DNA from 3 places in the Streptomyces sp. NPDC007346 genome. Region 3 is predicted to be linked to each of the others. Evidence: predicted binding sites of a transcription regulator. Region 3 holds the regulator's gene; each other region holds the start of a gene.
What was found. Region 3 encodes HrcA, which represses chaperone genes, less so after heat shock. Its sites were predicted from a motif close to TTNGCACTCNGNNNNNCNGAGTGCNAA; they were not measured.
Positions count from the first base shown of each region.

Region 1: the regulator HrcA is predicted to act here: its motif matches at 859-885, upstream of groES (co-chaperone GroES).
Region 2: the regulator HrcA is predicted to act here: its motif matches at 7,373-7,399, upstream of groL (chaperonin GroEL).

Region 1 is NZ_JBEYKR010000017.1:46,418-56,686, forward strand. Features, by position in the region: gene AB0917_RS08080 (polysaccharide deacetylase family protein) at 1-716, shown strand, start outside; gene groES (co-chaperone GroES) at 1,042-1,350, shown strand; gene groL (chaperonin GroEL) at 1,449-3,074, shown strand; gene AB0917_RS08095 (dihydrofolate reductase family protein) at 3,167-3,739, opposite strand; gene AB0917_RS08100 (hypothetical protein) at 3,945-4,415, shown strand; partial or broken gene AB0917_RS08105 (hypothetical protein) at 4,517-5,510, opposite strand; gene AB0917_RS08110 (helix-turn-helix transcriptional regulator) at 5,892-6,803, shown strand; gene AB0917_RS08115 (DUF397 domain-containing protein) at 6,800-7,006, shown strand; gene AB0917_RS08120 (DUF5954 family protein) at 7,157-8,203, shown strand; gene AB0917_RS08125 (LCP family protein) at 8,244-9,554, opposite strand; gene AB0917_RS08130 (acyl-CoA thioesterase) at 9,672-10,220, shown strand.
Region 2 is NZ_JBEYKR010000052.1:142-10,410, forward strand. Features, by position in the region: partial or broken gene AB0917_RS16065 (hypothetical protein) at 1-50, opposite strand, end outside; gene AB0917_RS16070 (keywimysin-related RiPP) at 101-223, opposite strand; gene AB0917_RS16075 (stealth family protein) at 964-2,685, opposite strand; gene AB0917_RS16080 (stealth family protein) at 2,682-4,325, opposite strand; gene AB0917_RS16085 (hypothetical protein) at 4,622-5,353, opposite strand; gene groL (chaperonin GroEL) at 5,588-7,210, opposite strand; gene AB0917_RS16095 (cold-shock protein) at 7,643-7,849, opposite strand; gene AB0917_RS16100 (MoaD/ThiS family protein) at 8,288-8,566, opposite strand; gene thrC (threonine synthase) at 8,649-9,953, opposite strand; SAM riboswitch class I at 9,972-10,099, opposite strand; gene AB0917_RS16110 (glucosyl-3-phosphoglycerate synthase) at 10,253-10,269, shown strand, end outside.
Region 3 is NZ_JBEYKR010000055.1:13,103-23,371, forward strand. Features, by position in the region: gene AB0917_RS16795 (MFS transporter) at 1-1,197, shown strand, start outside; gene AB0917_RS16800 (adenosine deaminase) at 1,161-2,153, opposite strand; gene AB0917_RS16805 (ribonuclease Z) at 2,222-3,136, opposite strand; gene AB0917_RS16810 (histidine triad nucleotide-binding protein) at 3,167-3,526, opposite strand; gene AB0917_RS16815 (16S rRNA (uracil(1498)-N(3))-methyltransferase) at 3,604-4,350, opposite strand; gene AB0917_RS16820 (nitronate monooxygenase) at 4,347-5,417, opposite strand; gene dnaJ (molecular chaperone DnaJ) at 5,550-6,689, opposite strand; gene hrcA (heat-inducible transcriptional repressor HrcA) at 6,690-7,706, opposite strand; gene AB0917_RS16835 (MBL fold metallo-hydrolase) at 7,951-8,682, shown strand; gene AB0917_RS16840 (DUF3097 domain-containing protein) at 8,880-9,698, shown strand; gene hemW (radical SAM family heme chaperone HemW) at 9,760-10,269, opposite strand, start outside.

The DNA.
Region 1 (10,269 bases), on a different contig from region 3:
AGGCCGCACGGGCCGTCGCCGCGAAGAAGTGGGGGCTGGCCAAGACCCCGCTCGCCGCCCCCGAACCGCCCGAGGTGAAGCCGAGCATCACCACGCGCAAGGGGTTCGAGGTCCGGGACGACCAGGGGCTGCCGCCCGTCTTCACCACCGTCCCCACCAAGGAGAAGATCGTCTTCCTCACCATGGACGACGGGGCGGAGAAGGACCCCGAGCTGCTGCGGATGATGACCGAACTGGACATCCCCTACAGCGCCTTCCTGAGTGACTACGTCACCAATGACAACTACGGGTACTTCAAGCAGATGCAGAAGCGCGGGGTGGTCATCAGCAACCACACGCTCAACCACCGCTATCTGCCCGGCCTCTCCTACGCCGAGCAGAAGCGGGAGATCTGCGGCCAGCAGGAGAAGATCCTCAAGACCTACGGGAAGCGGCCCACCCTCTTCCGCCCGCCCTACGGCAACTACAACCGGGACACCCTCGTCGTCGCCAAGTCCTGCGGCATCACCGCCGTTCCCCTGTGGGCGGCCGAGGCCTTCGCCGACCACATGGAGTGGCGGGAGTGGGACCGCGATCTGCACCCCGGCGACATCGTCCTCACCCACTTCCGGGGCAAGGGCGACTGGAAGGGCACGATGCCCGACATGATCCGCCTGGTCATGAAGACCATCACGGACAAGGGGTACGCGGTGGCGAAGCTGGAGGACTACGTCTGACCCGCACCGCCTTCCTCCCGTACGGCCCGGCGCGTACGGCCCGGCGTGGCCGGCTCGACGCGTACGGCCCGATGCATGCGGCCTCCATGCGTACGGCTCCCGACGCGTACGGCCCCGATCGAGGCGGCGCGAGGGTGGTGAATTGGCACTCCGCTTGACCGAGTGCTAATCGCGGTCATAGTCTCAGGTCTGGCACTCCCCCCTGGAGAGTGCCAGCACCACACTGTGCGACAGGGCAGGTCCGGCACCCGCGACGACGGATCGGTCTGGTCGCCGCCCACTGACTGCTAAACCCCGTGAGATCTCCGAAGGGGGAGACCGGATCGTGTCGACCACCAGCTCCAAGGTTGCGATCAAGCCGCTCGAGGACCGCATTGTGGTCCAGCCGCTCGACGCCGAGCAGACCACGGCTTCCGGCCTGGTCATTCCGGACACCGCGAAGGAGAAGCCCCAGGAGGGCGTCGTCCTCGCCGTGGGTCCGGGCCGCTTCGAGAACGGCGAGCGTCTTCCGCTCGACGTCAAGACCGGCGACGTCGTCCTGTACAGCAAGTACGGCGGCACCGAGGTGAAGTACAGCGGCGAGGAGTACCTCGTCCTCTCGGCCCGCGACGTCCTCGCGATCGTCGAGAAGTAATTCACCCACGTTTGCTTGTGTTCTGCGCCCCTGGCCCCCTGCGAAATAACTAGCCGGGTGGCGAGGGGCGCAGTTCGTTCGAGAGGGAAGTACAGCCCATGGCGAAGATTCTGAAGTTCGACGAGGACGCCCGTCGCGCCCTTGAGCGCGGCGTCAACAAGCTTGCCGACACGGTCAAGGTGACGATCGGCCCCAAGGGCCGCAACGTCGTCATCGACAAGAAGTTCGGCGCGCCCACCATCACCAACGACGGCGTCACCATCGCGCGCGAGGTCGAGCTCGACGACCCGTACGAGAACCTCGGTGCCCAGCTCGTCAAGGAGGTGGCGACCAAGACCAACGACGTAGCGGGTGACGGCACCACCACCGCGACCGTCCTGGCCCAGGCGCTCGTCCGCGAGGGTCTGCGCAACGTCGCCGCGGGTGCCTCCCCGGCCGCCCTGAAGAAGGGCATCGACGCCGCCGTCAAGGCCGTGTCCGAGGAGCTTCTCTCCACGGCCCGCCCGATCGACGACAAGTCCGACATCGCCGCCGTGGCCGCGCTCTCCGCGCAGGACACCCAGGTCGGCGAGCTCATCGCGGACGCGATGGACAAGGTCGGCAAGGACGGTGTCATCACCGTCGAGGAGTCCAACACCTTCGGTCTGGACCTGGAGTTCACCGAGGGCATGGCCTTCGACAAGGGCTACCTGTCCCCGTACATGGTGACCGACCAGGAGCGTATGGAGGCCGTCCTCGACGACCCGTACATCCTGATCCACCAGGGCAAGATCGGCTCCATCCAGGAGCTGCTCCCGCTCCTGGAGAAGGTCATCCAGGCCGGTGGCTCCAAGCCGCTCCTGATCATCGCCGAGGACGTCGAGGGCGAGGCGCTCTCCACCCTCGTCGTCAACAAGATCCGTGGCACCTTCAACGCCGTCGCGGTGAAGGCCCCGGGCTTCGGTGACCGCCGCAAGGCCATGCTCGGCGACATCGCCACCCTCACGGGTGCGACCGTCATCGCCGAAGAGGTCGGCCTCAAGCTCGACCAGGCCGGTCTGGACGTGCTCGGCACCGCCCGCCGCGTCACCGTCTCCAAGGACGACACGACCATCGTCGACGGCGGCGGCAACTCCGACGACGTCAAGGGCCGCGTCAACCAGATCAAGGCTGAGATCGAGTCCACGGACTCCGACTGGGACCGCGAGAAGCTCCAGGAGCGCCTCGCGAAGCTGGCCGGCGGCGTGTGCGTCATCCGCGTCGGTGCCGCCACCGAGGTGGAGCTCAAGGAGAAGAAGCACCGTCTCGAGGACGCGATCTCCGCGACCCGCGCCGCGGTCGAGGAGGGCATCGTCTCCGGCGGTGGCTCCTCCCTCGTCCACGCCGTGAAGGTCCTGGAGGGCAACCTCGGCAAGACCGGCGACGAGGCCACCGGTGTCGCGGTCGTCCGCCGCGCCGCCGTCGAGCCGCTGCGCTGGATCGCCGAGAACGCCGGCCTGGAGGGTTACGTCATCACCTCCAAGGTCGCCGAGCTCGACAAGGGCCAGGGCTTCAACGCCGCCACTGGCGAGTACGGCGACCTGGTCAAGGCCGGCGTCATCGACCCGGTCAAGGTCACCCGCTCCGCCCTGGAGAACGCCGCGTCCATCGCGTCGCTGCTGCTCACGACCGAGACCCTGGTCGTCGAGAAGCCGGCCGAGGAAGAGGCCGACGCCGGTCACGGCGGCCACGGCCACTCCCACTAGGAGAACGCGCGGTACCTCTTGGTACGCCTGAGGCCCGGTACCCCCGTCGCGGGGGCACCGGGCCTCGGTGCGTCCGGGCCGTCTGCGGCGTATCAGCGCACGACGTCGAACACGTTCTTCTGGATGCCGTTCGCGTAGGCCTCGTGCTCGACCAGCCTCAGCTTCCGGGCGTCCTTGTCCGCCGTGCTGAACAGCCGCTTGCCCGCACCGAGCAGGAGCGGGAAGACGAGCAGGTGGTAGCGGTCGATCAGGCCGGCGTCCGACAGGCCGCGGTTCAGGGTGGCGCTGCCGTGGACGATGACCGGTCCGCCCTCGGTCTCCTTCAGGGCGGCGACCTCGTCGAGCGAGCGCAGGATCGTGGTGTCGCCCCAGTCGGAGACCAGGTCGCTCTCCCCGAGCGTGGTGGAGACGACGTACTTGGGCATCACCTTGTACCCGGCGAACTCCTCCATCCCCGGCCACACCGGACTGAACGCCTCGTAGCTGGTCCGGCCCAGCATCAGGGCGGCGGCCTCCTCCTGTTCCCGGCCCTTGATCTCGTAGGCCTCCGGAAGGAACTCCACGTCCTTGAAGGTCCACCCCGAGTTCCGGTAACCGGGCTCACCGCCGGGGGCCTCCACGACGCCGTCGAGGGAGACGAAGGCGGTGCTGATCAGGGTGCGCATCAGTGGCTCCTGTTATCTCGTACGGGTATCCCGTGGCGGGCGGCCCGGGGGCGGGCGCCCTTGGCGGGAGCGGCCCTTGGCGGGGACGGCCCGTGGGGCATCAACTCTTACGGATGTACTGACCGCGCACCCCGCCGAAACTCATCGGTCCGGCCAGGCCCATCCGTCCGGACCACGGCCGGTACCCTCCCTCCCCATGACCGGGATGACCGAACTCGACAGGCTCACCACCCTCTTCCGCGCCCTCGGGGCGGACGGCGAAGCCCCGGACTGGGCCGAATCCGAGGCCGAGGAGGGGCTCCCGCAGCTCGCCCGCTACCGCTTCCTGCGGACGGTGTGGCAGGACGTCGACGCCTGGGCGGCGGAGGCGCCCCGGTGGGTGGCCGCGTACCGCACCGACGGCGTGGCCGCCGGGGCCGTCGACCGCGCCCTCGCGGCCGGGCTCACCCCCGAGGACCTCGGCGAGCTGGCCCGCGAGGTGGCCCGGGAGACCGCGTTCGGGGTGCTGTACGCCCTGGCCGACCCGGCGGACGGCTCACTGCCCGCCGAGATCGAGGACCAGCTGCCGAGCTGGCGGCTGGCGGAGCTGAACGCGGCGGGCGAACCGACGGGCCGCCATCTCGACGCCCTGCACGAGGACTTCGCCGCCCTCGAACCGAAGGGGACCGTGACGTGACGCGGGGGCGGGGCGTCAGGCGTAACGCGGGAGGCCGTCCGTCGAGATCGTCCACTCGGCGATCGTGACGTCCTCGCCGTAAAAGGGTCGTCCCCTTCATGCTAGGCCGCCTCCGCCAGCTCGCCCCGGCAGCCACGGCAGTAGTCGGCCGAGGTGGAGCGGAACGCGTGGTCGCAGCGGTCGCAGTTCCGGAGGGGGATGACGAGGGTACGGCGGGCCGGGACCAGCTCCGAGGTGCCGGGGAGCGGCGGTGGCAGGAGCGCGGTGAGCCGGTGCTTGATGAGCTTCGCCGGGTACCTGAGGGGCTGCGGGAGGTCCGTCGTCAGGGCGTGGCGGATGGTGTCCGGCCGCGCGTCGCGCTCCAGCCAGGCAGCCATGGCGGGGGTCAGGCGCTCGACGTCGTTCTCGGAGAGCACCAGCTCGGGCGCGTGCCGCCGCAGGTCGGCGAGGAGCGCGGCGGCGGTCCGGTGCAGCTCCGGGGTCAGCTCGCGGGGCTGGGGGAGCGGCCGGGGCGGCGGCTTGGGCCCGGTGCGCGGCGGTACGTGGACCGGGGCGGGGGCCGGGGGGGTGCGCTTCTTCCGGTACGGGGATGGGTGCGGGGGCCGGTACGGGCGCGGGCGCGGGTTCTGGCACCGCAGGCGCCACCACCTGCGGCACCACCACCGGCGGCACCACCACCGGCGCAGGCGCCACCAGCTGCGGCGCCACCACCGCCCCGCCCAGCAGCAGCGCCGACGGCTGGTTGCAGAACACCGTGCGGGTGACGATCTTGCCGTTCGCCAGCCTCGTACGCGTCCGGCGCAGGTAGCCGTGGGCCTCCAGCTCGCGCAGGGCGGAGGCGATCACCGTCTCGCCCTCGGCGAAGCGGGCCGTGAGCGCCTTGATGCCGACCCGGGAACCGGCGGGCAGCGACTGGATGTGCACGCCGATCCCGATCGCGGTGAGCGACAACTCGGCGTGCTGGGCGAGGTGGTTGCCGACGACCGTGAACCGGCTGGTGTGCGGGATGGCGACGTGGATGACGCCGAAGGAGGGGAGCGGCCCGGGAAGCTCCGTCAGGGCGCGGGTGAGGGCGTTATTGTGCTGGGTAGCCATGGGGAAGCCTTTTCTTCCTTGGTGGTCAGGCCCTCGTTCGGGATTGCCGTCCCGGCGGGGGCCGTCTCATGTCTGGGGTGCTGGTCAGCGTGAGCATATGCCTGGCAACCCGTCCGAAATCCAGCCCAGTTGGTGAATCTCACCCATGTGGGTGACCGGCCCCTCCCGCAGCTGACCACCGGGATCAGGCGGGGTGGGGTTGGGTATTTTCTCTTGGTTCTTTAAGCACTTGATGTCGGGGCCCACCAAGTCGCGGTGAGCCACGACCCGGTGGGCCCTTACCGAGTCGTGACGCGCCACGACCCGGTGTGAGCAGCGATTTCGGGTGGATTTCCGGAGATCCGCCACTTGGTGCGGCCTGCCTTCCCTACGCTGCCCACCATGGCTGACGAAGACGGCAGGCGCGGCGCGGCGGTGCACAAGGCAGGAGCAGGAGCAGGGGCGGAGAAGCCCGTATCCGACCCGGATCTCAACCAGGATCTCGATCCGGCGGACGATTCGAGCGCGGTCATGGCTGCCGTCGGGCGGCAGATCAGACTCTGGCGGGAGTCGGCGGGACTCCGAGCCGTCGAACTGGGCACGGCGATCGGATACAGCGAGAGCCTCGTCTACGAGGTCGAGGCCGGACGGCGCATCCCCAAGCCGGAGTTCCTGGACGGGACGGACGCGGCTGTGGGCGCGGGCGGCAAGGTCTCCGCGATGAAGAAGGACGTGGCGGAGGCCCGATACCCGAAGAAGGTGAAAGACCTCGCCAAGCTCGAACGGGAGGCGGTCGAGCTGGGCGCGTACGGAAACCACAACATGCACGGCTTGCTCCAGACCGCCGAATACGCCCGTGCGCTCTACGAGATGCGGCGTCCGTCCTTCGGGCCCGACGAAGTCGAGCGGTATGTCGCGGCCCGGATGGCGCGCCAGGAGATCTTCCGGCGGAAGCCGCTGACCATGCTCACTTTCATCCAGGAGGAGGTGACTCTCAGGCGGCCGATCGGCGGCCGTGCTGTGCTCCGCCGCCAGCTCGAACACCTGCTGGAGCTAGGCCAGTTGCGGAACGTCGAGATCCAGGTGATGCCGACCGACCGGGAGGACCACGCCGGGATGGGCGGTCAGCTCCAGCTTCTCAAGTTCGAGGACGGGAGGGCGGTGGGACACTGGGAAGGACAGTTGTTCAACCGCCTGACCTCCGACCCCAAAGAGGTACGGATCCTGGAGCAGCGGCTCGGTCTCGTCCGGGCCCAGGGCCTCACTCCACGGGAATCACGAACCTTCATCGAGAAAGTGCTGGGAGAGACATGACACGCAAGTCCTCGGGTGGAGACGGCTCCGCTCTGGAGTGGTTCAAGAGCAGCTACAGCAGCAACGACGGCCCCGAGTGCGTGGAGGTCGCCGCTGCCCGCAGCAGCGTGTACGTCCGTGACTCCAAGCATCTGGCCGGGCCGCAGCTCGGCTTCGCCTCCGCCGCCTGGGCGGACTTCGTCCCGTACGCCTCCGGCAGCTGAGAGCGCCGCACCGCACCACCCCGCACGTCCTGAGCGCGCTCGGCCGGCCCTGACGGGCGGCTGGGCGCGCTCGTGTGTGTCGGTTCTCAACTGGTCGCCCTTTATGGCGGAAACCCTGACACCGGCAGCCCCCTTCGGCACACTGGGTGCATGAACGATCACGCGGGGAAGTCGCCCCACCACCTCACGATCAACGTCACGCGCCACGACGACCCGGTCTCCGAGGTCACCGAGGCGGACGCGTTCGCCTCGGTCCGCAGGTATCCGAACATCGTGGTCCGCGGGCCGCTGTTCGGGCTCGCCGAGCAGCGGCGCGGGGACCGGCCGCGCTGGCGGCTGCTGGGTGAACTCGACACCGGGTTCCCGCAGATGGCCCGGGACGAGCTGAACTCGCACCTCTGGTTCAAGGCCAAGGACCACACCGAGGACCGGGCCGAGCGGCGGTCGCTGCTGGAGGCCGTGGCCCGGCTGGAGACCGAGCCGGTCAACGAGGTGACGGCGGCCGGTGTCCGCTACCGCATCGTGCGGGCCGACGAGTTCGCCCGGATCGGCGACGGGCGCCTGGAGCCGCCCCGGGCCACCGATCCGGACGACGACAGCTGGGCCCTGGACGCACCCGAACCCTCCCGCACCAAGGGGTTCGTGGTCGACCACGCGGCGGCCGTCGGGCTGACCGAGGGGATCGACCGGGTCGGGCTGCTGCACCTCTCCTACACCGCCGACCGCTTCCCCGACGACGTACGGGCCGACTCCCAGCGGGCGTTGACCACCCACCCGGGCGTCGTGCTCCTCCCGACGACGTTCCGGGTGGTGGAGCGGAAGGAGCTGTCCTGGTCGATGGTGACCGGGCAGTACGCGACCCCGCAGGGCGCCCGACGCGCCCTCGTCCACCACCTCACCAAGCCCGTGCCGCAGCTCCCGGACCTGCCGGACATGCCGGAGCTGCCCGCGTGGATGAAGGTGGACGAGAAGGAGGCGGCCCTCCACGCGCGGGCCGCCGAGAAGTTCACCGCGCGCCGCAGGCCCAACGAACTCGTGGTGCGGGGACGGCGGTACGACGTCGTGCGGGTCGAGCGGGTGATGCGCATCGGGCCCGACGGGCCGGAGAAGCCGCGCCCGTCCGACGTGGACGACTACGGCCCCTCCCAGATCCATCCCCCCATGGACGAGCACGGGAACATCAACTACGGCACGTAGCCCCTCGCGCGAACGCTCCGCAAGGGGCGGGCGCCGGGCCTCAGTCGCCCGTGACCGTGACCTTCTCGTCGTTCCTCAGCTGTTCCATCAACTGCTTGACCTTCGCCTTGTCCCAGACCAGGTTGCCGCCGACGCTGCCCGAGAGCGGGATGTTCATCGACGTACCGTCGCCGCCCGTGACGCCCTTCATGGCGAAGAACATCTGGCTCAGCGACCAGAGCGACATGTCCTTGTCCACGATCAGGGTGTCCAGGCCCGCGCCCATCGTCGGGTACAGCTTGAACGGGTTGAGGACCGTGGACGGGGTCGCCGTCTGGCTCGCCAGCGCCGCGAGGAACTTCTGCTGGTTCTTCGTACGGTCCAGGTCGCTGCCCGCGAAGGCGTACCGGGTGCGGACGAAGGCCAGGGACTGCTCCCCGTTCAGCGTCTGCTTCCCGGCCTGGAAGTCGGCGCCGGACTTCTTGTCCTTGAACGCCTTGGGGATGTCCATCTCGACCCCGCCGATCGCGTCCACGATCTGCGCGAAGCCGCCGAAGCCGATCTCGACGTAGTGGTCGATGCGCAGCCCGGTGTTGAACTCGACCGTGCGCACCAGCAGTTCGGGGCCGTCCTCGGCGTACGCGGCGTTCAGCTTCATCTGCCGGCCGGTGCCCGGGAAGAGCTTGCCGGACTCGGACCCCTTGAAGGAGGGGATCTCCACGTTGGAGTCGCGGGGGAGCGAGATCAGCGTCGGGCCGTTCGAGCCGCGGTGCAGGATCATCATCGAGTCGGTGCGCTTGCCCTCGGCGGAACCGGTGCGCAGCCGCTTCTTGTCCTCGGCCGACATGCCCTCACGGCTGTCGGAGCCGACGATCAGGTAGTTCGTGCCCTTGCCCTCGCCGGGGCGCTCGATGACCTTGGCGAGGTCGACCTCGCGCTTCAGCTTGGAGTCGGCCCAGAAGTACGTCGAGACGGAGACCACGAGGAACACGACGACCAGGGTCAGCGCGCCGAGCTTGATGCGGCGGCGCCAGTCCGGCGCCGGCCGGCCCTGGACGTGACCCGCGTCACCGCTCCCGCGACCGCCGCCACGGCCGCTCCCGCGACCGCCGCCCGCGCCGCCGCCGTAGACCTGGCCGGTGTTGTAGCCGCTGTCGTAGCCGGGGGCGCCGCCCTGGTGGCGGTGGTCGTCGTACCCCTGGCTCTGCGGGGGCACCTGCGGCCTCTGCGGCGGCACGGTCGGCCTCTGCGGCGGGGCCGGGCGGCGCTGGATGTGGGGCATCGCGCGGGCGCTCTCGGGCTGGGGGCTCGCACTGCCCCGCCCGTAGCGCTCGCCGCGGTCGCCGGTCCGTCGATCGGGCCAATCGTTCATCCGAACAGTGTGCCGTGCCGACCTATCGCTATTACAGGGTGTAAGGGAAATCGCACCAGGGCTGTTGCGAAGCTGATGCATTCTGCGGGATCGGGGCCCGCGCATAAGGTGGACTGTATGACAGATCAGGCCACCCGCTCGGAGGACGAGATTCCGGGCAAGCCCACCGCGGCGTCCCGGACCACCCTCAGCCACATCATGACCGGCAGCGACACCAACCTCCTGGGGACGGTGCACGGTGGCGTGATCATGAAACTGGTCGACGACGCGGCGGGCGCCGTGGCCGGACGCCACTCCGGCGGACCCGCGGTGACCGCGTCGATGGACGAGATGGTCTTCCTGGAGCCGGTCAGGGTCGGTGACCTCGTGCACGTACGCGCCCAGGTCAACTGGACCGGCCGCTCCTCGATGGAGGTCGGCGTCCGTGTGATGGCCGAGCGCTGGAACGAGTCGACCCCCGCCCAGCAGGTCGGCAGCGCCTACCTGGTCTTCGCCGCCGTCGACGGGGACGGCAGGCCGCGCCCCGTACCGCCGGTGATCCCCGAGACCGAGCGCGACAAGCGGCGCTACCAGGAGGCGCAGATCCGGCGCACCCACCGGCTGGCGCGCCGCCGGGCGATCAAGGAGCTGCGGGAGAAGCGCGTGGCGGACGGCATCGACGACTGAGACCGCCCTCGGCAGGTCCGCAGCGGTTCCGCGGGCAGGCTTCTGTGGC
Region 2 (10,269 bases), on a different contig from region 3:
GCCACGCTGTCCGGCAGGACGACGAAGTAGTCACGCAGCAGGCCGGGCATCTTCACCTTTCGGAAGTTCTCACACCGTGCACAAGGAGCGGGTCGGCAGATCAGATGATGCGCCGGACCCAGTACTCCTTGTACGAGCCGTAGAAGTAACCGGCGGTCTTCTTCGAAAAGTCGCCCTGCTTGAACAGCGACGGCTTCACGTAAGCCTTCTTCTGCTGCTTCATGACACCTTCCCTTCTGTGCGGTTGACGACCGTTATGCCCAATTATTGTGTGCATAACTGAAGTTATTCCTGCGACTGGTGTTCACCAGGTGAACACCAGGGCCATCATGTCCCGCTGCTGAACCGGTACGCATGATTCCGACTTATCGCGCGAAGTTGGCTGGATAGCGCGAGCGGGAAGGGCGGGGCGGGTCCGGTACCGGGCCGCCGACCGCACGACGGGGCACCGGCCGGTCGGCATGTGCAGTCGCACATCGACGAGCCGCCCATGGGCCCTGGACTGAACCAATGACCGTGCGAAGCCCTCGTACGGGGCAGTGAGCTGCCAAGAAGGTGAAGGGGCGTGGCGAGAACAGAAGAACCAGCCGCCCACGGCCGCCGGCAGCCCCGGCCCGCGGACGGCCGACGCGCCACGGGCATCGGTGAACGCGCGAGAAAGCGTTGCCGTACGGGAATGAGCGCAACAAGTGTCTATTCGGCCAAGCCGACCGCTCGCGACCTCGGCTCCTTGACGGGTCGGGGGCTCCCCGCGACGAGGAGAAGCACCCTCGCGGCGGGGCCCGCGCCCCTCGGCGACGCCGAACGCCGAACGCCGGGCATCAGGTGCCTGAGGGCCGGCGCCGGGCCTCAGGCACCAGACCTCAGGCCTCAGGCGTCCACGTCCGGCGTTCAGGCCTCAGGCGCGTGGCATCAGGCACCTGGCGCCACGCGTCCGGCCTCAGAAGGGACCAGCAACAGCCGTCACGATCGCTCGAAGCGGCTGGGGAAGGGGAACTTCCACTCCAGGAAGCCGTCGACGGCCCGCCGGATCGAGTCCCGGGCCTCGACATCCGTGTCCACGTCGTTGAGGCAGAAGAAGTCGACATCGTTGTGCTTACGCAGCCGCGCGAGCCTGTCGTGCAGGTCCGGCCTGCCGACGTCGACGTACCGGAAGGAGTAGTCGCCGGGAACGGCCCGTCCGGTGAGGATCGCCCAGTGGTGGTGGAAGGTGGCGGCCACCGCGACGTCCTCCGTCGAGCGGAACCGCGAGTGCGTCGTGCGCTCGAGCTCCGGGAAGCCCGCTTCCGCTATCTCCCGCATGACCGAGCGCAACTGGGGGTGCGGAGTGTGCAGGAACTTGTTCGTGATGAACCTGTCGTGCTGTTCCTGGATGACCCGGCGCACGTTCTTGCCCGCCGAGTTCGGGGCCGGCTCCCCACCGTGCGGCAGGCCGAGGCCCAGCTTGTACGGGGAGAAGGGGATACGGGCGATCCCGTTGCCGTGGAAGAAGTGCTCGGCGCGTACGGGGCGGCCGAAGAACACGTCGTCGTTGAGGTACAGGTAGTCCTCGGAGAGGCCGTCTATCCGGTACAGGCAGGTCTCGATGGCGTGCGAGTTGAACACCGGGAGCGCCGAGGCCGGGAGTATGTCCCGGTGGTCGACGACCGTGAGGCCGGGGGCGTTCACGTCGAGCCAGGGAGGCGTCTGGCCGTCCGTCACCAGGTACACGTGGCGGACGAAGCTGGCGTGCATCTCCAGCGACCGCAGGGAGTACCTCAGCTCGTCGCTGTCGGTGTAGCGGGACATCCCGACCTCGCGCCCGGCGATGGCGGAGGAGCCGTCCCGGTAGGCCTCCCGCTTGGCCGCCAGCTCCGGCTCGTCGCCGTCGACCCAGGTGTAGACCGCGTCGACGGCGAAGGAGACCTCGTCGACGGTCCGCTGCGCGAACGGCTGGAACGTCGGAACCTGAAGGCCGCCCACGGTGACCGTCGCCTGCTTCTGCGCCTCCGCCGGTACCACCTCGGATATCCGGTTGAGGCGGGGGGCGACCAGCGACTCCGGAAACGTGTCCGTGAGGTCGCTGCCCGGGACGCTGAACCAGAACTTCCCGTCGCCGCCGGGGGTGCCGCCGGCCTCCTCGCCCCGCTGCCAGAACTCGATGTCGCAGCCGTCCTCGAACCCGCCCAGCACCTGGCCCCGCGGGCCGAGGTGGACGATGCCCATGCGCACCACCGCGGCCTCGCGGACGGCCTGGGGCAGCCGGCCGTCCGAACAGTGCCCGGTGACCGACAGGCCGTCGTCGCGGTCCACGGCTCCCACGTAGACCGGCGTCCTGGACAGCTCCCGGGTCGCCGCCTCCAGGAAGGCCGCCCGGTGCTTCCTCTCCACACTGACCACGTGGCGCAGCCAGTTGTGGCCCGGCACCAGGAAGTAGGGGATGCCGGCCGTCTCCAGCACGTCCGAGACGAGCTTCAGCGACTGCGCCGCGGCCTCGGTGGAGACGTAGCTCTCCGCCGGCCTGCCGAGGACACGCCGTCGCTCCACGACGACGGGCACCACGTCGGGGAGGACCCGCCGCAGCACCGCCCGGCGCCGGGCGACCCGTATCCGCCAGATCGGCGCGACGGCCCCTCGCTCAGCCCTCCGGGCAGCCCGCTTGCCCAGGCGCCAGGCGCGGGAGGCCGTACGGCGGACGAGACTCATTCCGGTGTTCCATCAGATCGCCTTTCGAACGAACTGGGGAACGGGAAATACTCCTCCAGGAAACTGTGCATGCGCACGCTGACTTCTTCGCGCTGGTCCGGAGCGACATCGACGTCGTTCAGGCAGAAGAAGTTGAACCGACGCGTCGTGAGAAGGCCCTCCAGCCGCTTGTCGGCGTCCTCCCGGCTGATGTTCACGTAGCGGAAGCTGTACTTGCCGGGGATGCCCTTCCCGGTGATCAGCGCGTACTGGTAGAGGAGAGGCGCGGTGAGCGCGATGTCCTGGGGCGAGCGGAATCGCGACGCCGTCGTCCGGGAGATGTCCTCGGAGAACGTCTCCTCCAGTTCCAGCAGCGTCTTCCGCTGCTGAGGGAGGGGCGTGTGCATGAAGTTGTTCGTGGTGAGCGTTCCGTACTTCTCCATCAGCAGCCGGCGCACGTTCTTGCTGGCGGAGTTGGTCGCCGTCTCCTCGGCGTGCGGCTTGCCGACGCCGATCTTCAGCGGCGAGACCGGGACCCTCATGACACCACTGGGGTGGAAGAAGGCCTCGGGCGTGACGGGGCAGCCCACGAACACATCGTCGTTGAAGTAGAGATAGTGGTCGGAAATGCCCGGAATGTGGTGAAGCCGCGTCTCAATGGCATGCGAGTTGAAGACGGGGAGAACACCTTCGGGGAAGATGTCCCGGTGATCGACGACGGTGATGCCGTCCGCGTCCGGGTCGAGCCAGGCCGGCGTCTGCCCGTCGGTGACGATGTAGACGTGGCGCACGAAGGGCGCGTACATCTGGAGCGAGCGCAGCGAATACTTCAGCTCGTCGTGGCTGGTGTAACGGGAGGCGTTGACCTCCTTGTCCAGGATCTCGGCGGTACCCAGCCCCTTGTACTTCGCCCGCTTCTCGCGCATGGCCGGCTCTTCGCCGTCCACCCAGGTGTAGACGACGTCGACGGGGAACGTCACGTCGCCGACCGTCGGGCCGGCGAACGGGGCGAACGTCGGTACGTCCCGGTCGCCGATGCGTCGACTGGCGATCTCCTGCTCGGAGTTGGGAAGCACATCGGCGATGCGGTTGCGTCGGGGTGCGACCAGCGCCTGGCTGAAGACGTCCGCCGAGGCCTGCGGCTGCACCTTGGCCAGCTCCCGGTCCCCGTCCTCCCCGGCGAGGAGGTCGGCCCCGTTCTGCCAGAACTCGACGTCACACCCGATCTCGGGACCACCGAGCACCTGCCCCGAAGGCCCGAGGTGGATCTCGCCCACCCGCAGCACCGAGGCCGCCCGGAGGGCCGACGGCAGACTGCCGTCGATATACAGAGCGGGGCGCTTCAGAACGCGCCCCACCGTCGGCTGCCCGATGAAGACCGCCTTACCGGCGTATTCCTCCTCCATCGCATCGTGGAAACGCCCACGGTCCGCTTCGTTGACACCGATGGTGTGACGAATCTTGGAGATGCCGGGTACGAGGAAATAGGAGATGCCCGCACGCTCAAGGGCCCGGGTGGCTATCGCCAGATTCTCCGCGGCCGCGTCGGTCGCCGAGAATCCCGGCACCACACGCCCGTACAGTTCCTGGCCGTTCACGACGACCCTGCGCACATCGGGCTGGCCGCTGACGGCCCTGCGCCGGTTGCGCGCCGAACGCATCCGCCATGACTGTTCAGCGGCCTTCCGCTGGACTCGCGGGCCCATTCTGCGTGCGAATGAACGAACAGTCACATTCTTTCCTCTCTACCGTCGGGAAGCAAGGGGGGAACCGGTCGTGACCCGAGTGCGATCCCTCTGCCCGGTCAGGAGCGTCCACCGCTTCCCACCCGCCGCCCACTCGCCTGGCCGGCGCGCTTCAGCACGCCGAAGGATAGCTCGAAGCCGTCCTTTTACCGAACGGCAGTTTAACGACCAGCAGACAGTTTGAGCACCGTGCAAGTCCGGGCCCCGGAGGGTCACCGCCGGCCCTGTCTCCCCGCCGATCCGGGGCTGTACTGGTCAGTGGCCCGCAACGGGAGCGCCGTCGAGCGCGCCGTACCGCCCTGACCGCCGCCCGCGTTCGCCGGGGACGGTGACCTTTGTCGCATGACGAAACCGCCCCAGGCCGCCGTTCCGGTGCCCAGCAGTAGCGGGATCAAGCCATAGCCGACGACCGACGACGAGTGCGCGTACCACCGGCCGCCGTCGGACACCTGGGTCGCGGTGATCGTCGCGGGGTCGTTCCTGCCGTCGTGGTCCGCGAAGAGGATGCGCGTACGCCCGGTCCGGGCCGGTTCGGGCATGCCGTCCACATGGACGCGCAGCGCCCCCGCGGCGACCCGCTCGCGCTCCGCCTCGTTGGCGCGCTGCTGGGCGGGGCTCTCACCGAAGCAGTGCCAGACGGTCTGCCCCTTCTTCGTCCGCGTGTCGTGGCAGTCGATCCGGCCGAAGGTCTCCACCCGCATGCCGAGGAGGCCGGAGAGGCTCGTACCGACCGTCACGATGAACAGCCCCGCCGCGAACAGGGCCGCGCCCGCGAGGACGAGCCCGGCGCCCTTGATACGTCTGGTACACAGCGCTCCGTCCGACCGTCCGCTGCTTAGCCGCTTCCTGTCCGAGCGCCTCCTGGCCCACCGTCCCCTGTCCGACCGCTCCTTGTCCGACCGACCGCGTTCCGGACCGCTGTTCCCCGCCTGCGTAGCCGTCATGGCCGTACCGCCCCCGTTCACGTGCCGCCCGCGTCCCCCGCGCGCGTAACAACCGTTCCCGCATTGTCCCAGGAGCACCCGCCGCCGCCCTGGACACGCCACAGGGGCGGCACCTCCCGTGAAGGAGGTGCCGCCCCTGCGGGACGTACTGGTGCGTACCGCCCCGACCGGGACGTACGCGGAACTTCGATCAGCCGGAGGGCGCCCCGGGCGGACCCGGGGCTCCGTGGCGGATCAGAAGTCCATGTCACCGCCCGGCATGCCGCCCGGAGCGGCCGCGCCGGCCTTCTCGGGCTTGTCGGCGATGACGGCCTCGGTGGTGAGGAAGAGCGCGGCGATGGAGGCGGCGTTCTGCAGAGCGGAGCGCGTGACCTTCGCCGGGTCGATGATGCCCTCGGCGATCATGTCCACGTACTCGCCGGTCGCGGCGTTGAGGCCGTGACCGATCGGCAGGTTGCGGACCTTCTCGACGATGACGCCACCCTCGAGACCACCGTTGACGGCGATCTGCTTGAGCGGGGCCTCCAGCGCGAGCTTCACGGCGTTGGCGCCGGTCGCCTCGTCGCCCGTGAGGTCGAGCTTGTCGAAGACGGCCGAGGCCTGGAGCAGAGCCACGCCACCACCGGCGACGATGCCCTCCTCGACGGCGGCCTTGGCGTTGCGCACCGCGTCCTCGATGCGGTGCTTGCGCTCCTTGAGCTCCACCTCGGTGGCGGCGCCGGCCTTGATGACGGCCACACCGCCGGCCAGCTTCGCCAGGCGCTCCTGGAGCTTCTCGCGGTCGTAGTCCGAGTCGGAGTTCTCGATCTCGGCACGGATCTGCTTGACGCGACCCTGCACCTGCTCGCTGTCCCCGGCACCGTCGACGATCGTGGTCTCGTCCTTGGTGATGACGACCTTGCGGGCGCGGCCGAGCAGGTCCAGGCCGGCGTTCTCCAGCTTGAGACCGACCTCCTCGGAGATCACGGTGCCACCGGTGAGGATGGCGATGTCCGCGAGCATGGCCTTGCGGCGGTCACCGAAGCCCGGGGCCTTCACGGCGACGGACTTGAACGTGCCCTTGATCTTGTTGACGACCAGGGTGGAGAGCGCCTCGCCCTCGACGTCCTCGGCGATGATCAGCAGCGGCTTGCCCGACTGCATGACCTTCTCCAGCAGCGGGATCAGGTCCTTGACGCTGGCGATCTTCGAGTTGACGATCAGGATGTACGGGTCGTCGAGCGACGCCTCCATACGCTCCATGTCGGTGGCGAAGTAGGCCGAGATGTAGCCCTTGTCGAAGCGCATACCCTCGGTGAGCTCGAGCTCCAGACCGAAGGTCTGGGACTCCTCGACGGTGATGACGCCTTCCTTGCCGACCTTGTCCATCGCCTCGGCGATCTTGGCGCCGATCTCGGTGTCGGCGGCGGAGATGGAGGCGGTCGAAGCGATCTGCTCCTTGGTCTCCACGTCCTTGGCCTGCTCCAGCAGAGCGGCGGAGACGGCCTCGACGGCCTTCTCGATGCCCCGCTTGAGAGCCATCGGGTTGGCGCCTGCGGCGACGTTGCGCAGACCCTCGCGGACGAGAGCCTGAGCCAGAACGGTGGCGGTGGTCGTACCGTCGCCGGCGACGTCGTCCGTCTTCTTGGCGACCTCCTTGACCAGCTCCGCACCGATCTTCTCGTACGGGTCCTCGAGCTCGATCTCCTTGGCGATGGAAACACCATCGTTGGTGATCGTGGGCGCGCCCCACTTCTTCTCGAGGACGACGTTACGGCCCTTGGGGCCGAGGGTGACCTTGACGGCGTCGGCGAGCTGGTTCATCCCGCGCTCGAGACCGCGCCGTGCCTCCTCGTCGAACGCGATGATCTTGGCCATGTGAAGTGGTCCTCCCGGACAGGGGTGGATTCTCCGGACCGAGAGGCGCCCGCGACGGACGGCCTGCGTGCGTGGCGGTTCCTTGCCCCGCCGCGCCTGCGGGCCTCACCGGCCCGGTCCAAGTTTCTGTCACTCTCACCTGGAGAGTGCTAATGCCAATGATTAGCACTCGACCCCCGAGAGTGCAAGCGCCTTCGACCAAGGCACGCCATGCGAAACCGGAGCAGAACAGGGCGGAACCAGAGCGTCCGCAGGAGGGAGCCGGAACGGCGTCCGCAGGACTGAGCCAGGACCGCGCCCGCAGGACGGACCCAGCAGCACCGCGTCCGCAGGGCGGAGCCAGGACGCACGTAGGGCCCGATCCCCTGGTGGCGAACTCCGGGGTCGGGCCCTGCGTGCGTGAGTAGTGACGTCGGACGGCCTGCGCCGAGCTCAGCCGACGGCGAGCTTGACCATGTCGGCCTGGGGCCCCTTCTGGCCCTGCGAGATCTCGAATTCAACTCGCTGACCCTCTTCGAGGGTGCGGTACCCGTCCATCTGGATCGCGCTGTAGTGGACGAAAACATCCGCACCACCGTCGACCGCGATGAAGCCGTACCCCTTCTCCGCGTTGAACCACTTGACGGTGCCCTGAGCCATGCCTAACTCCCCTATAACTGGCCCTTGCACGGGACCGCACTTCGCGGCCCCGGGTCGTAACTCACCCTCCGTCAGGAGAGGTGCGCGGCGCCGCAGCGCGTCGACCGCGGCCGAATGTATCCGCCCAACTGCCCTCTGCAACAGGTCAATCGGACGAGAATTCCGGGCACAGGCGAACGCCCGAATATGCGGGATTGCTGAGATTACGGGCAAGTCGGGCCAGGCAAAGGCCACTTATGCCTCAAGGGGTTCACGCACTTTGGCTGCTTCTTATCGGAGCCGGGCGCATTCTCATATGCGGGCGGCATGCGCAGCGAAGGGGGCTTCCCCAACTGTACCGTGCTCAACCATGCAGAATTGCCCCCTCCGCTTTGTGTCGCGGAGGGGGCAACCGGGGTCAGGCGAAGGCGCGGTGGGGGCGCGGCGGCCCCAGGGGGTTCAGCAACCGCCGGCCACGGCCGGGATGATCGAGATGCCGGCGCCGTCCGGGGTGACCGTGTCCAGGCCGCTCTCGAAGCGCACGTCGTCGTCGTTGACGTACACGTTCACGAAGCGGCGCAGCTTGCCCTGGTCGTCCAGGACGCGTGCGGCGATGCCCGGGTGGTCCTTCTCCAGGGACGCGATGACCTCGGAGAGCTTCGCGCCCTCCGCCGTGACCTCGGCCTGGCCGCCCGTGTACGTGCGGAGGATGGTGGGGATGCGGACCTTGACGCTCATGGTGGGTGCCCTTCTTGCTTCGGACGCGGTCTCGGACGCGGACGGCGGTCTCGGACGCGGTCTCGGACTCGGACTCGGTGGGTCAGGCGGAGGCGAGGCCCGCGGCGCGGAACGCGTCCAGGCTCGGCTTGATGGTGGCCGTCGCCTGCGAGGTCGCGGAGACCGCGTCGAGCGTCTTGAGCCCGTCACCGGTGTTCAGGACGACGGTGGTGAGCGTCGGGTCGATGACGCCGGCCTCGACGAGCTTCTTCGTCACGCCGAGCGTCACGCCGCCCGCCGTCTCGCCGAAGATGCCCTCGGTACGCGCCAGCAGCTTGATCGCGTCTACGACCTGCTCGTCGTTCACGTCCTCCACCGCGCCGCCGGTGCGGCGGGCGATGTCCAGGACGTACGGGCCGTCCGCCGGGTTGCCGATGGCCAGCGACTTGGCGATGGTGTCCGGCTTCTGGGGCCGTACGACGTCGTGGCCGGCCTTGAAGGCGGCGGAGACCGGGGAGCAGCCCTCGGCCTGGGCGCCGAAGATCTTGTACGGCCTGTCCTCGACGAGGCCGAGCTTGATCAGCTCCTGGAACCCCTTGTCGATCTTCGTCAGCTGGGAGCCGGACGCGATCGGGATGACGATCTGGTCGGGGAGCCGCCAGCCGAGCTGCTCGCAGATCTCGTACGCCAGGGTCTTGGAGCCCTCGCCGTAGTACGGGCGCAGGTTGACGTTGACGAAGCCCCAGCCCTCGCCGAGCGGGTCGCCGATGAGCTCGGAGCAGAAGCGGTTGACGTCGTCGTAGTTGCCCTCGATGCCGACCAGCTCGCCCCCGTACACCGCGGCCATGACGACCTTGCCCTGCTCCAGGTCGTGCGGGATGAAGACGCACGAGCGCAGTCCGGCGCGGGCGGCGGCGGCGCCGACGGCACCGGCCAGGTTGCCCGTGGAGGAGCAGGAGAGGGTGGTGAACCCGAAGGCGCGGGCGGCCTCGACGGCGATGGCGACGACCCGGTCCTTGAAGGAGTGCGTCGGGTTGCCGGAGTCGTCCTTGACGTACAGACCGCCGGTGACGCCCAGCTCACGGGCGAGGTTGTCGGCCTTGACCAGCTTGGTGAAGCCGGGGTTGATGTTGGGCTTCTCCGCGACGTCGGCGGGGACCGGCAGCAGCGGGGCGTAGCGCCAGATGTTGTTCGGGCCGGCCTCGATGCGCTTCCTCAGCTCCTCGGGGGAGCCGGTGGGCAGGTCGTACGCCACTTCCAGCGGCCCGAAACAGGACGCACAGGCGAAGAGGGGGCCGAGCTCGAAACGCTCGCCGCACTCGCGGCAGGAGAGCGCCGCGGCGGGACCGAGGTCGACGGCCGGGGCGGAAGAAGAAGCGGTGTTACCTGCAACAGTCTGAACAGCCATGATGGCGGAGGCCCTTTCTCCTCATCTTCCTTGTGACGCGTTTCGCCACAAGACGGAATTGGCACCTTCCCCACCGTGACCTCGCGGTCGGTAGGAGGGTTGCCGGGACTTCAACGGGCCGTTCCCTCAGTCCCTCTGGATGAGCTCTGTGGCACTGGATCTTCGATCCAGGCGTTTGTGTGCGGACGGACCCCGACATGCGACGGTCATCCGCGTTGTTCAAGACTGTAACCGAAGGACTGGACTGTTGAGATAGTCGTCCGCACCGCGAGATGGATCACATACGAGGAGTCCCGACCGTGCTCGAAGAGGTGGA
Region 3 (10,269 bases):
AGTGCCGGGTTCGTCCTGGCGGGCCGGGTCGAGCGGTACGGGGCCCGTACCCCGGCCCGCGCCGGTCTGCTGCTGGCCGCCCTGGGGTACGGCTGCGCCGCACTGGCCGGGTCCGTGCCGCTGGTGGTGGCCTCCGTCGTGGTGGGCGGCTTCGGCTCGGGGGCGGCGACGGCGGTCGCGGCGGCCGGGATCGCCGCGCGGCGCGACCCGCACCGGACGTCCTCGCTCGGGCTGCTCGCCGTCTCCGCGACGGCGGGCGCCCTCTATCTGACGATCCCGCACCTCGGCGGCGGCCACCGGCTTCCGTTCGCCTCGGTCGCCCTGGTCGCCCTGCTCGTCTGGCCCGCGACCGCCCGGCTGAAGGGCCCCATGGCCACCGAGGAGTCGGCCTCGCGGGTCACCGGCCCGCTGCCGCACCGCCGCTCCGGTCTCGTCCTGGCGGGCGGCATGCTCGTCTGGTCCATGGCGCAGAACGCGCTGTGGGGCGTCAGCAGCCGCATCGGCGTGGTCCAGGCGGGGCTGACCGAGGTGACCGTCGGCGCGGTGTTCGCCGCCGCACTCGGCGCGGGGCTGCTGGGCGTCATGGGCGCCGGGGTCCTCGGCGCGCGGATCGGCCGGGCGGTGCCGATCGGGCTCGGGACCGTGATCATCTCGGGGAGCATCGTGCTCACCTCCTCGGCCCGGGACCTCGGCTCGTTCGCGACCGGCGAGATCCTGTGGAACACCGTCTACCCGGTGGTCCTCTCCTACCTGATCGGCCTGGCCGCCTCCCTGGACGTACGCGGCCGCTGGGCGGTCCTGGCGGGCTCGGCCTCCTCCGTGGGCGTGGCGTGCGGCCCGCTCCTGGGCAGCGTGCTCTCCGCGGAGGCCGGATACCCGGCGATGGGGCTGGTCCTGGGGGCGGCCACCCTCCTGGTCGCCGCCCCGGTGACCGCGGTGGCGCTGCACACCGGTGGCCGTCCGCTGGTGCCCGGCTCGGTCCGCCGCCGCGGTGGCGCCCCGGCCGCGCTGCTGGCCGCCACCACCGGCAACCTGTCCGGTGCCGTGCCGAAGCTCGGCTCACCGGAGCAGGCCGTCACCGAACTCCGCGTACCGGCCCTGCGGCGCGGGCGGCTGGTGCGCAGCGCGATCCGGACGGCCGGTCCGGACGGCGCGCCCGGTCAGTCGAACGCGTACGCCTCGACCTCGGACAGGTAGCGCGCCCGGCGCTCCTCGTCGTGGTCGAGGAAGGCCGCCTCGAAGGAGTTGCGGGCCAGGGTGCGCAGCTGCTCCCGGTCCAGGGCGAGCGCGTCGCGGACGGCGTCGAAGTTGTCCCCGGCGTACCCGCCGAAGTAGGCGGGGTCGTCGGAGTTGACCGTGCAGAGCAGCCCCGCGGCCATCATCCGCGGCAGCGGGTGGTCCTTCAGCGTGTCGACCGTGCGCAACCGTACGTTGGAGAGCGGGCAGAGCGTCAGCGGCACCCGGTCCGCGACCAGCCGCGCCACCAGCTCCGGGTCCTCCAGGCAGCGCAGCCCGTGGTCGACGCGCTCGACGCCGAGGACGTCCAGGGCCTCGCGGATGTAGGACGGCGGCCCCTCCTCCCCCGCGTGGGCCACCTTGCGCAGCCCCAGCGCGGTGGCCGCCTCGTACACCTCGCGGAACTTGGCGGGCGGGTGGCCGACCTCGGCGGAGTCCAGGCCGACGGCGCTGATGCGGTGGAGGTAGGGGCGGGCCGCGTCGAGGGTGCCGAGGGCCGCTTCGGCGGAGAGGTCGCGCAGGAAGCACAGGATGAGCTGGGTGGAGACGCCGTGGGTCTCCTCGCTGCGCTCCAGTGCCCGGCCGAGCCCCTCGATGACCGTGCCGATGGGGACGCCCCGGGCGGTGTGGGCCTGCGGGTCGAAGAAGATCTCGGCGTGCCGGACGCCCTGGGCGGCGGCGCGGGCCAGGTAGGCGTCGGCGAGTTCGGTGAAGTCCTCCTCCGTACGCAGCACGGCCATGAGCGCGTAGTAGAGGTCCAGGAAGGACTGGAGGTCCTCGAACCGGTAGGCCGTGCGCAGTTCGTCGGCGGTGGCGTACGGCAGGGCCACCCCGTTGCGTTCCGCGAGGGTGAAGGCCAGCTCGGGTTCGAGGGTGCCTTCGATGTGGAGGTGGAGTTCTGCCTTGGGGAGGTGCACGGTGTCTCACAAACGAATGGTGCGGTTGTTTCGGGGGTGGTGCGGTTGTTCGGTGGTGTGCGGTTGTCTCAGGGGCGGTGCCGGGTGGGGAGCGGGACCCGCGTCAGGTCCTGGGCGACGGTGAGTTCGCCGTCGAACCCGGCGGCGCGGGCCTGGCTCCCGAAGAGTTCCGGGTCGCTGTAGCGCTGCGAGAAGTGGGTCAGCACGAGGTGGCGTACGCCTGACTCCTGCGCCACCCGGGCGGCCTGTTTGGCGGTCAGGTGGCCGTGGTCGGTGGCCAGCTTCTCGTCCTCGTCGAGGAAGGTCGACTCGATGACGAGCATGTCGCAGGCCTCGGCGAGCGCGTACACCCCGTCGCAGAGCCGGGTGTCCATGACGAACGCGAACCGCTGCCCGCGCCGGTGCTCGGAGACCTGCTCCAGGGTGACGCCGCCGAGGACACCCGCACGCCGGAGGCGGCCGATGTCGGGCCCGCCGATGCCGTGCTCCTGGAGGAGGGCGGGCAGCATGCGGCGGGTGTCGGGCTCGGTGAGGCGGTAGCCGTAGGACTCGACGGGGTGCGAGAGCCGGTGGCTGTCCAGGGTGTACGAGGCCGTGGTGGCGAGGACCGCGCCGGTCCCGGCGACCGGGACCTCGGCCAGCTCGACACTCTCGCGGTAGGCGGTGGCGTACCGCAGCCGGTCGAAGAAGTGCTGCCCGCTCGCCGGGTAGTGGGCGGTGACGGGGTGGGGCACCTGGTCCAGGTTGATGCGCTGGATCACTCCGGCGAGCCCGAGGGAGTGGTCGCCGTGGAAGTGGGTGACGCAGATCCGGTCGATGTCGTGCGCGGCGACCCCGGCCCGCAGCATCTGGCGCTGGGTGCCCTCGCCGGGGTCGAAGAGGATGCCCTCGCCGTCCCAGCGCAGCAGATAGCCGTTGTGGTTGCGGTGCCGGGTGGGGACCTGGCTGGCGGTGCCGAGCACCACCAGCTCGCGTACGGACATGGGGGAAACGCTCCTGCTGTGCGGAGGGGGTTATCCGGGGGGCCACTGGAGGCCGCGGCCGCCCAGGACGTGGGCGTGCACGTGGAAGACGGTCTGGCCGGCGCCGGAGCCGGTGTTGAGGATGATCCGGTAACCGCTGCCGTCCACCTTCTCGTCGGCGGCGACCGCTCCGGCCTCGCGCAGCATGTCGGCGGCGGTCTGCGGTTCGGCGGCGGCCAGCGAGGCCGCGTCCGGGTAGTGGGCCTTGGGGATGACCAGGACGTGGGTCGGGGCCTGCGGGTTGATGTCGCGGAAGGAGACGGTGGTCTCGCTCTCCCGGACGATGGTCGCCGGGATGTCTCCCGAGACGATCTTGCAGAACAGGCAGTCGGTCTGCGGCTCTCCCGCCATGGCTCCGGGCCTCCTCGTTCGCTGATGATCAGTTGTACGGGCATGCTATCGCCGGACTCCGGTCGCCCGGCCCGAGGTCATCCCCAGCGGCCGGTGCGTCCGAGGAGCAGCGCGCTCGCGGCCGTCCCGGCGGTGGAGGTGCGCAGCACGCTGCGGCCCAGCCGGTACGGGCGGGCGCCCGCCTCGGCGAAGGCGGTCAGCTCCTGCGGGGAGACGCCGCCCTCGGGGCCGACGACGAGCACGATCGAGCCGGTGGCGGGGAGTTCGGCGGTGGCGAGAGGTGTGCTGTCGTGGTCGCGGTCCTCGTGCAGGACCCCGGCGAAGCCGGCACCGGCCAGCAGCGCGGCGACCTGCTGGGTCGTCATGGCCTCGGTCACCTCGGGGAAGCGCACCCGGCGGGACTGCTTGCCCGCCTCCCGTGCCGTACTGCGCCATTTCGCCAGGGACTTGGCGCCCCGCTCGCCCTTCCACCGAGTGACGCAGCGGGCGGCCTGCCACGGCACGATCGCGTCGACGCCGGTCTCGGTCATCGTCTCGACGGCCAGCTCGCCCCGGTCGCCCTTGGGGAGCGCCTGGACGACGGTGATGCGGGGCGCGGGCTCCGGCTCCTCCTGGACGGGCGCGCCGACGGTGACCGTGAGCCGGTCCTTGCCCTCGGCGGCGCGGACGGTGCCCTGCGCCCAGTGGCCGAGCCCGTCGGTGAGGACGACCTCCTCGCCGGGCTCCAGCCGCCTGACCGACACGGCGTGCCGCCCCTCGGGCCCGTCCAGCACGAACTCCGGCCCGGTGGGCATCCGTTCGACGACGAAGACCGGTGCGGTCACCGGGGGCTCCTCATGCTCAGGGCCGCCCTGGCGGCCTCCAGTTCGGCGGCGAGCAGCTCGATCAGCTCACCGGCGGGCAGTTCGCGGGCCATCCGGTGGCCCTGCCCCGCCCACAGGGCCATGCCCTGGGCGTCCCCGGCCTTGGCGGCGGCCTGGCGCAGCCCGGTGGTCACGTAGTGAACCTGGGGGTAGGCGGCGGGGGCGTACGGGCCGTGTTCGCGGATGAACCGGTTGACCAGGCCGCGCGCGGGGCGCCCGGAGAAGGCGCGGGTCAGCTCGGTGCGGACGAAGAGCGGGTTGGTCAGGGCCTGCTTGTGGAGGAGGTGGGCGCCGGACTCGGGGCAGATCAGGAAGGCGGTGCCGAGCTGGGCGGCGTCCGCTCCGGCCGCGAGGACGGCGGCGATCTGCGAGCCGCGCATCAGGCCGCCCGCCGCGACGATCGGGATCTGCACGGTCTCGCGGACCTGGGTGACGAGGGTGAGCAGCCCGGTGCCGGTGTGGTCGGCCTGCGGGTCGTCGCGGTGGGTGGACTGGTGGCCGCCCGCCTCGACGCCCTGGACGCAGACGGCGTCGGCGCCCGCCCACTGGGCGGCCTGGGCCTCCTCGGGGGAGGTGACCGTCACGATGGTGTACGTCCCCGCCTTGGCGAAGGCGTCGAGCGTGTCGCGGGCGGGGCAGCCGAAGGTGAAGGAGACCACCGGGACGGGGTCCTCCAGCAGGATGGCGACCTTCGCCTCGTACCCGTCGTCGCCGCTGCCGTCGGGGTCGCCGAGCGGGGTCTCGTACCAGGCGGCCTCACCGGCCAGCTGGTGGCGGTAGACCTCGACGGCGCTGGGGTCGGCGAGCGCGGGCTGCGGCATGAAGAGGTTGACGCCGAACGGGCCGCCGGTGAGCCGGCGCAGCTGTTTGATCTCGTTGTACATGCCGTCCGCCGTCTTGTACCCGGCGGCCAGGAATCCGAGCCCGCCCGCCTCGGCGACGGCCGCGGCGAGCTGAGGTCCGGAAGCGCCGCCCGCCATGGGGGCCTGCACGATCGGATACCGGCAGAGATCGGTCAACGAGGACATGACCGCATCGTGCCACGTCCGTCGCACAGGGCCGAATCAGCCAGCGTGCGGTATGACCGGATCTCCCGCCGAACGCCGCACCGCCCACCGGCGGAGAACCGGTGGGCGGTGCGGTGAAAGGCGGAAAACGCTTCAGCGGCCGTTGAAGGCGTCCTTCAGCCGGGAGAAGAGCCCCTGCTGACCTGGCTGAAACTGGCCCAGAGGCCGCTCCTCGCCGCGCAGCTTGGAGAGCTCCCGCAGCAGCCGCTCCTGTTCCGCGTCGAGCTTGGAGGGGGTGATCACCTCGACGTGCACGATGAGGTCGCCCCGGCCACCGCCGCGCAGGTGGGTGATGCCCCGCCCGTGCAGGGGGACGGACTGGCCGGACTGGGTGCCGGGGCGGATGTCGATCTCCTCGACGCCGTCCAGGGTCTCCAGCGGACACTTGGTGCCGAGGGCGGCCGCGGTCATCGGGATGGTGACCGTGCAGTGCAGGTCGTCGCCGCGCCGCTGGAAGACGGTGTGCGGCACCTCGTGGATCTCGACGTACAGGTCGCCGGGCGGGCCGCCGCCGGGGCCGACCTCGCCCTCACCGGCGAGCTGGATGCGCGTGCCGTTGTCGACGCCCGCGGGGATCTTGACGGTGAGCGTGCGGCGCGAACGGATACGGCCGTCGCCGGCGCACTCCGGGCACGGCGTCGGCACGACCGTACCGAAGCCCTGGCACTGCGGGCAGGGCCGCGAGGTCATGACCTGGCCCAGGAAGGACCGGGTGACCTGCGAGACCTCACCGCGGCCGCGGCACATGTCACAGGTCTGGGCGGAGGTGCCGGGGGCCGCGCCCTCGCCGCTGCAGGTGTTGCAGACGACCGCCGTGTCGACCTGAATGTCCTTGGTGGTGCCGAAGGCCGCCTCGGAGAGGTCGATCTCCAGCCGGATCATGGCGTCCTGGCCGCGCCGGGTGCGCGAGCGGGGCCCGCGCTGCGCGGCGTTGCCGAAGAACGCGTCCATGATGTCGGAGAAGTTGCCGAAGCCACCGGCTCCGAAACCGCCCGCGCCGCCGCCCCCGCCGTTGCCGGAGAGCGGGTCGCCGCCGAGGTCGTAGACCTGCTTCTTCTGCGGGTCCGAGAGCACCTCGTAGGCGGCGTTGATCTCCTTGAACCGCTCCTGGGTCTTCGGATCCGGGTTGACATCCGGGTGCAGCTCGCGGGCGAGCCGACGGAATGCCTTCTTGATCTCGTCCTGAGATGCGTCGCGGCGCACGCCGAGTACGGCGTAGTAGTCCGTGGCCACTTACGACTCCGCCAGGATCTGTCCGACGTAACGTGCCACTGCGCGTACCGCTCCCATCGTTCCGGGGTAGTCCATGCGGGTCGGTCCGACCACGCCGAGTTTGGCGACTGCCTCGTCGCCCGAACCGTAGCCGACCGCGACGACGGACGTGGACGTGAGGCCCTCGTGGGCGTTCTCGTGCCCGATCCGCACGGTCATGGCTGAATCCGTTGCCTCACCGAGCAGCTTCAGCAGGACGACCTGCTCCTCCAGTGCTTCCAGCACCGGCCGGATCATCACAGGGAAGTCGTGCCCGAAGCGGGTGAGGTTGGAGGTGCCGCCGATCATCAGCCGCTCCTCCGTCTCCTCGACCAGGGTTTCGAGGAGGGTGGAAAGAACCGTGGAAACCGTTCCCCGGTCCTCGCTGTCGAAGGATTCCGGCAGCTCCCGCACCAGCCGCGGGACATCCGAGAAGCGGCGTCCGACGACCCGGCTGTTGAGCCGGGCACGCAGATCCGCGAGGGATGCCTCGCCGAAGGGCGCGGGGCAGTCGATCATACGCTGTTCGACCCGGCCGGTGTCCGTGATCAGGACCAGCATCAGCCGGGCGGGGGCGAGCGAGAGCAGCTCCACGTGCCGCACCGTCGAGCGGGTCAGCGAGGGGTACTGCACGACCGCGACCTGCCGGGTCAGCTGCGCGAGCAGCCGTACGGTCCGGCCGACCACGTCGTCGAGGTCGACCGCGCCGTCGAGGAAGTTCTGGATGGCCCGGCGCTCGGGCGAGGAGAGCGGCTTGACGCCGGCGAGCTTGTCGACGAAGAGGCGGTACCCCTTGTCGGTGGGGATGCGCCCCGCGCTCGTGTGCGGCTGCGCGATGAAGCCCTCGTCCTCCAGCACCGCCATGTCGTTGCGGACGGTGGCCGGGGAGACCCCCAGCTGGTGCCGCTCCGTGAGCGCCTTGGAGCCGACGGGCTCCTCGGTGCCGACATAGTCCTGGACGATGGCGCGCAGCACTTCGAGTCTGCGTTCGCTGAGCATGGCGCACACCTCCAGCTGTCGTTCCCCGGTCTCTGTCTCCGGATCTTCGTCTGGCACTCGGTGCGTACGAGTGCCAGTTACCCATCGGTCAGTGTACGGGGGTGGGGTGGGGCCGGGGCAAGGGCGACCGGTCATGCCTCCGCCGAGCCGTACGGGACGACCGGTCATGCCTCCGCCGAACCGAGCAGAACGACCGGTCATGCCTCCGCCGAACCGGGCGGGACATTGCCGATAGCGTCGCCCCATGGACGTCTCTTGGGAAGACTTCGGCTGGGAGCGGTTGGGCCACGGTATCGGGCGGCGGCGCCTGCCGGGCTGGGACGCCACGGCCGCGCTGGTGGCCGGGGCCGGCGGTGTGCTGCTGTACGACACCGGCTCGACCCTGCGCGAGGGCGTCGAGCTGCGCCGCCAGGCCGAGGCGCTGCTCGGCCGGAGGGTGACGCATATCGCACTGAGCCACCCGCACTTCGATCATGTGCTGGGCACGGCGGCGTTCGCCGGGGCCCAGGTGTACGGAGCGGTGGGCATCAGCGCCCTGCTGCGCCGCTCGGCGGACGAGCTCACCGGGTCGGCGGTGCGCCACGGCCTCGCGGAGGAGGAGGCACACCGGGCGGTGGACACGCTGGTGGTGCCGCACCACGAGGTGACCGGCGAGTGGACGCTCGACCTGGGCGGCGGCCGTCAGGTGCTGCTGGCCGACGTGGGCCCGGGGCACAGCGGCCACGACCTGGCGGTGCTGGTCCCGGGCACGGACGAGGAGCCCGCGGTGGTGCTCTGCGGGGACCTGGTGGAGGAGTCCGGTGAGCCGCAGGCGGGCCGGGACGCGATCACCTCCCGCTGGCCGGCCGCCCTGGACCGGCTGCTGGAGCTGGGCGGCGAGGGCTCGGTGTACGTACCAGGGCACGGGGCGGTGGTGGACGCGGCGTTCGTGCGGGCGCAGCGGGGGGCGCTGGCGGAGCGGTTCGGGGTGGGGTGAGCCGGGGGGCGAACGGTGAGGTAGGCGGTGAGATGAGCCGGGGGCTGGCGGAGCGGTTCGGGTGGGGTGAGCCGGGGGCGAGCGGTGAAGTAAGCGGTGAGATGAGCTGGGGGGGCGAGCCGGGGGCGTACGCCGGGCCCGCGTGTCGTGTGCGGGGGGCGAATCCCCGTACGGGCGGAGCGAATTATCGTCGTCCCATGCGCAGCTACCAGCCGGACCTGACCCCGCCGTGGAAGAGGTCCGCCCCCGTGCCCGAGGTCCCCGCCGAACCCGACCTGGTCGTGGAGGAGGTCGCCACCGGCTTCTGCGGGGCGGTGATCCGCTGCGAGAAGACGGCCCAGGGGCCCACGGTGACCCTGGAGGACCGCTTCGGCAAGCACCGGGTCTTCCCGATGGAGCCCCGCGCTTTCCTGCTGGAGGGCAAGGTGGTCACGCTGGTCCGTCCTGGGCCGGGCGGTCCTGTGCGTCCCACCCGTACGGCCTCCGGTTCGGTGGCGGTGCCCGGTGCGCGGGCCCGGGTGGCGCGGGCCGGGCGGATCTACGTGGAGGGCCGGCACGACGCGGAGCTGGTCGAGCGGGTGTGGGGCGACGACCTGCGCATCGAGGGTGTGGTGGTGGAGTACCTGGAGGGCATCGACGACCTCCCGGCCATCGTGGGCGAGTTCTCCCCGGGGCCCGACGCCCGGCTCGGGGTGCTGGTGGACCACCTGGTGGCCGGTTCCAAGGAGTCCCGGATCGCCGCGCAGGTCTCGGACCCGCATGTGCTGGTGGTGGGCCACCCGTACATCGACGTGTGGGAGGCCGTGAAGCCGTCGTCGGTGGGGATCGACGCGTGGCCGGTGGTGCCGCGCGGCCAGGACTGGAAGACGGGGGTGTGCCGGGCGCTGGGGTGGCCGGAGAACACCGGCGCGGCCTGGCAGCACATCCTGTCCAAGGTGCGCAGCTACAAGGATCTGGAACCGCAGCTCCTGGGGAGGGTCGAGGAGCTGATCGACTTCGTGACCCTTCCCGAGTGACGTCACGGGGGCAGGCCCGCCACGTCAGGGGGCGGGCCTCCAGCCCCCAGCCCCCCAGCCCTCAGTCCACCAGGTCCCGCACCACCGCGTCGGCCAGGAGCCGCCCGCGCAGGGTGAGGACCGCGCGGCCCTCCTCGTACGGTTCCGGCTCCAGCAGGCCGTCGGTCAGGGCCCGGCGGGAGGCGGCGAGGCCGTCGGTTTTCAGCAGGTCGAGCGGGCAGCCGTCGCGGAGCCGGAGCTCCAGCAGGATGCGCTCGACCCGGCGGTCCTCCTCGGCCAGGACCTCCCGGCCCGCTCCCGGTGAACGGCCCTCGGAGAGCGCCTGGGCGTACGCGCCGGGGTGCTTCACGTTCCACCAGCGGACCCCGCCGACGTGGCTGTGGGCGCCGGGGCCCGCGCCCCACCAGTCGGCGCCACGCCAGTACAGCTCGTTGTGGAGGCAGCGGCCGGCCTCGGTGGTGGCCCAGTTGGAGACCTCGTACCAGTCGAAGCCGGCGGCGGCGAAGGCCTCGTCCGCGATCAGGTAGCGGTCGGCGTGCGCGTCGTCGTCGGTCATGGGGATCTCGCCGCG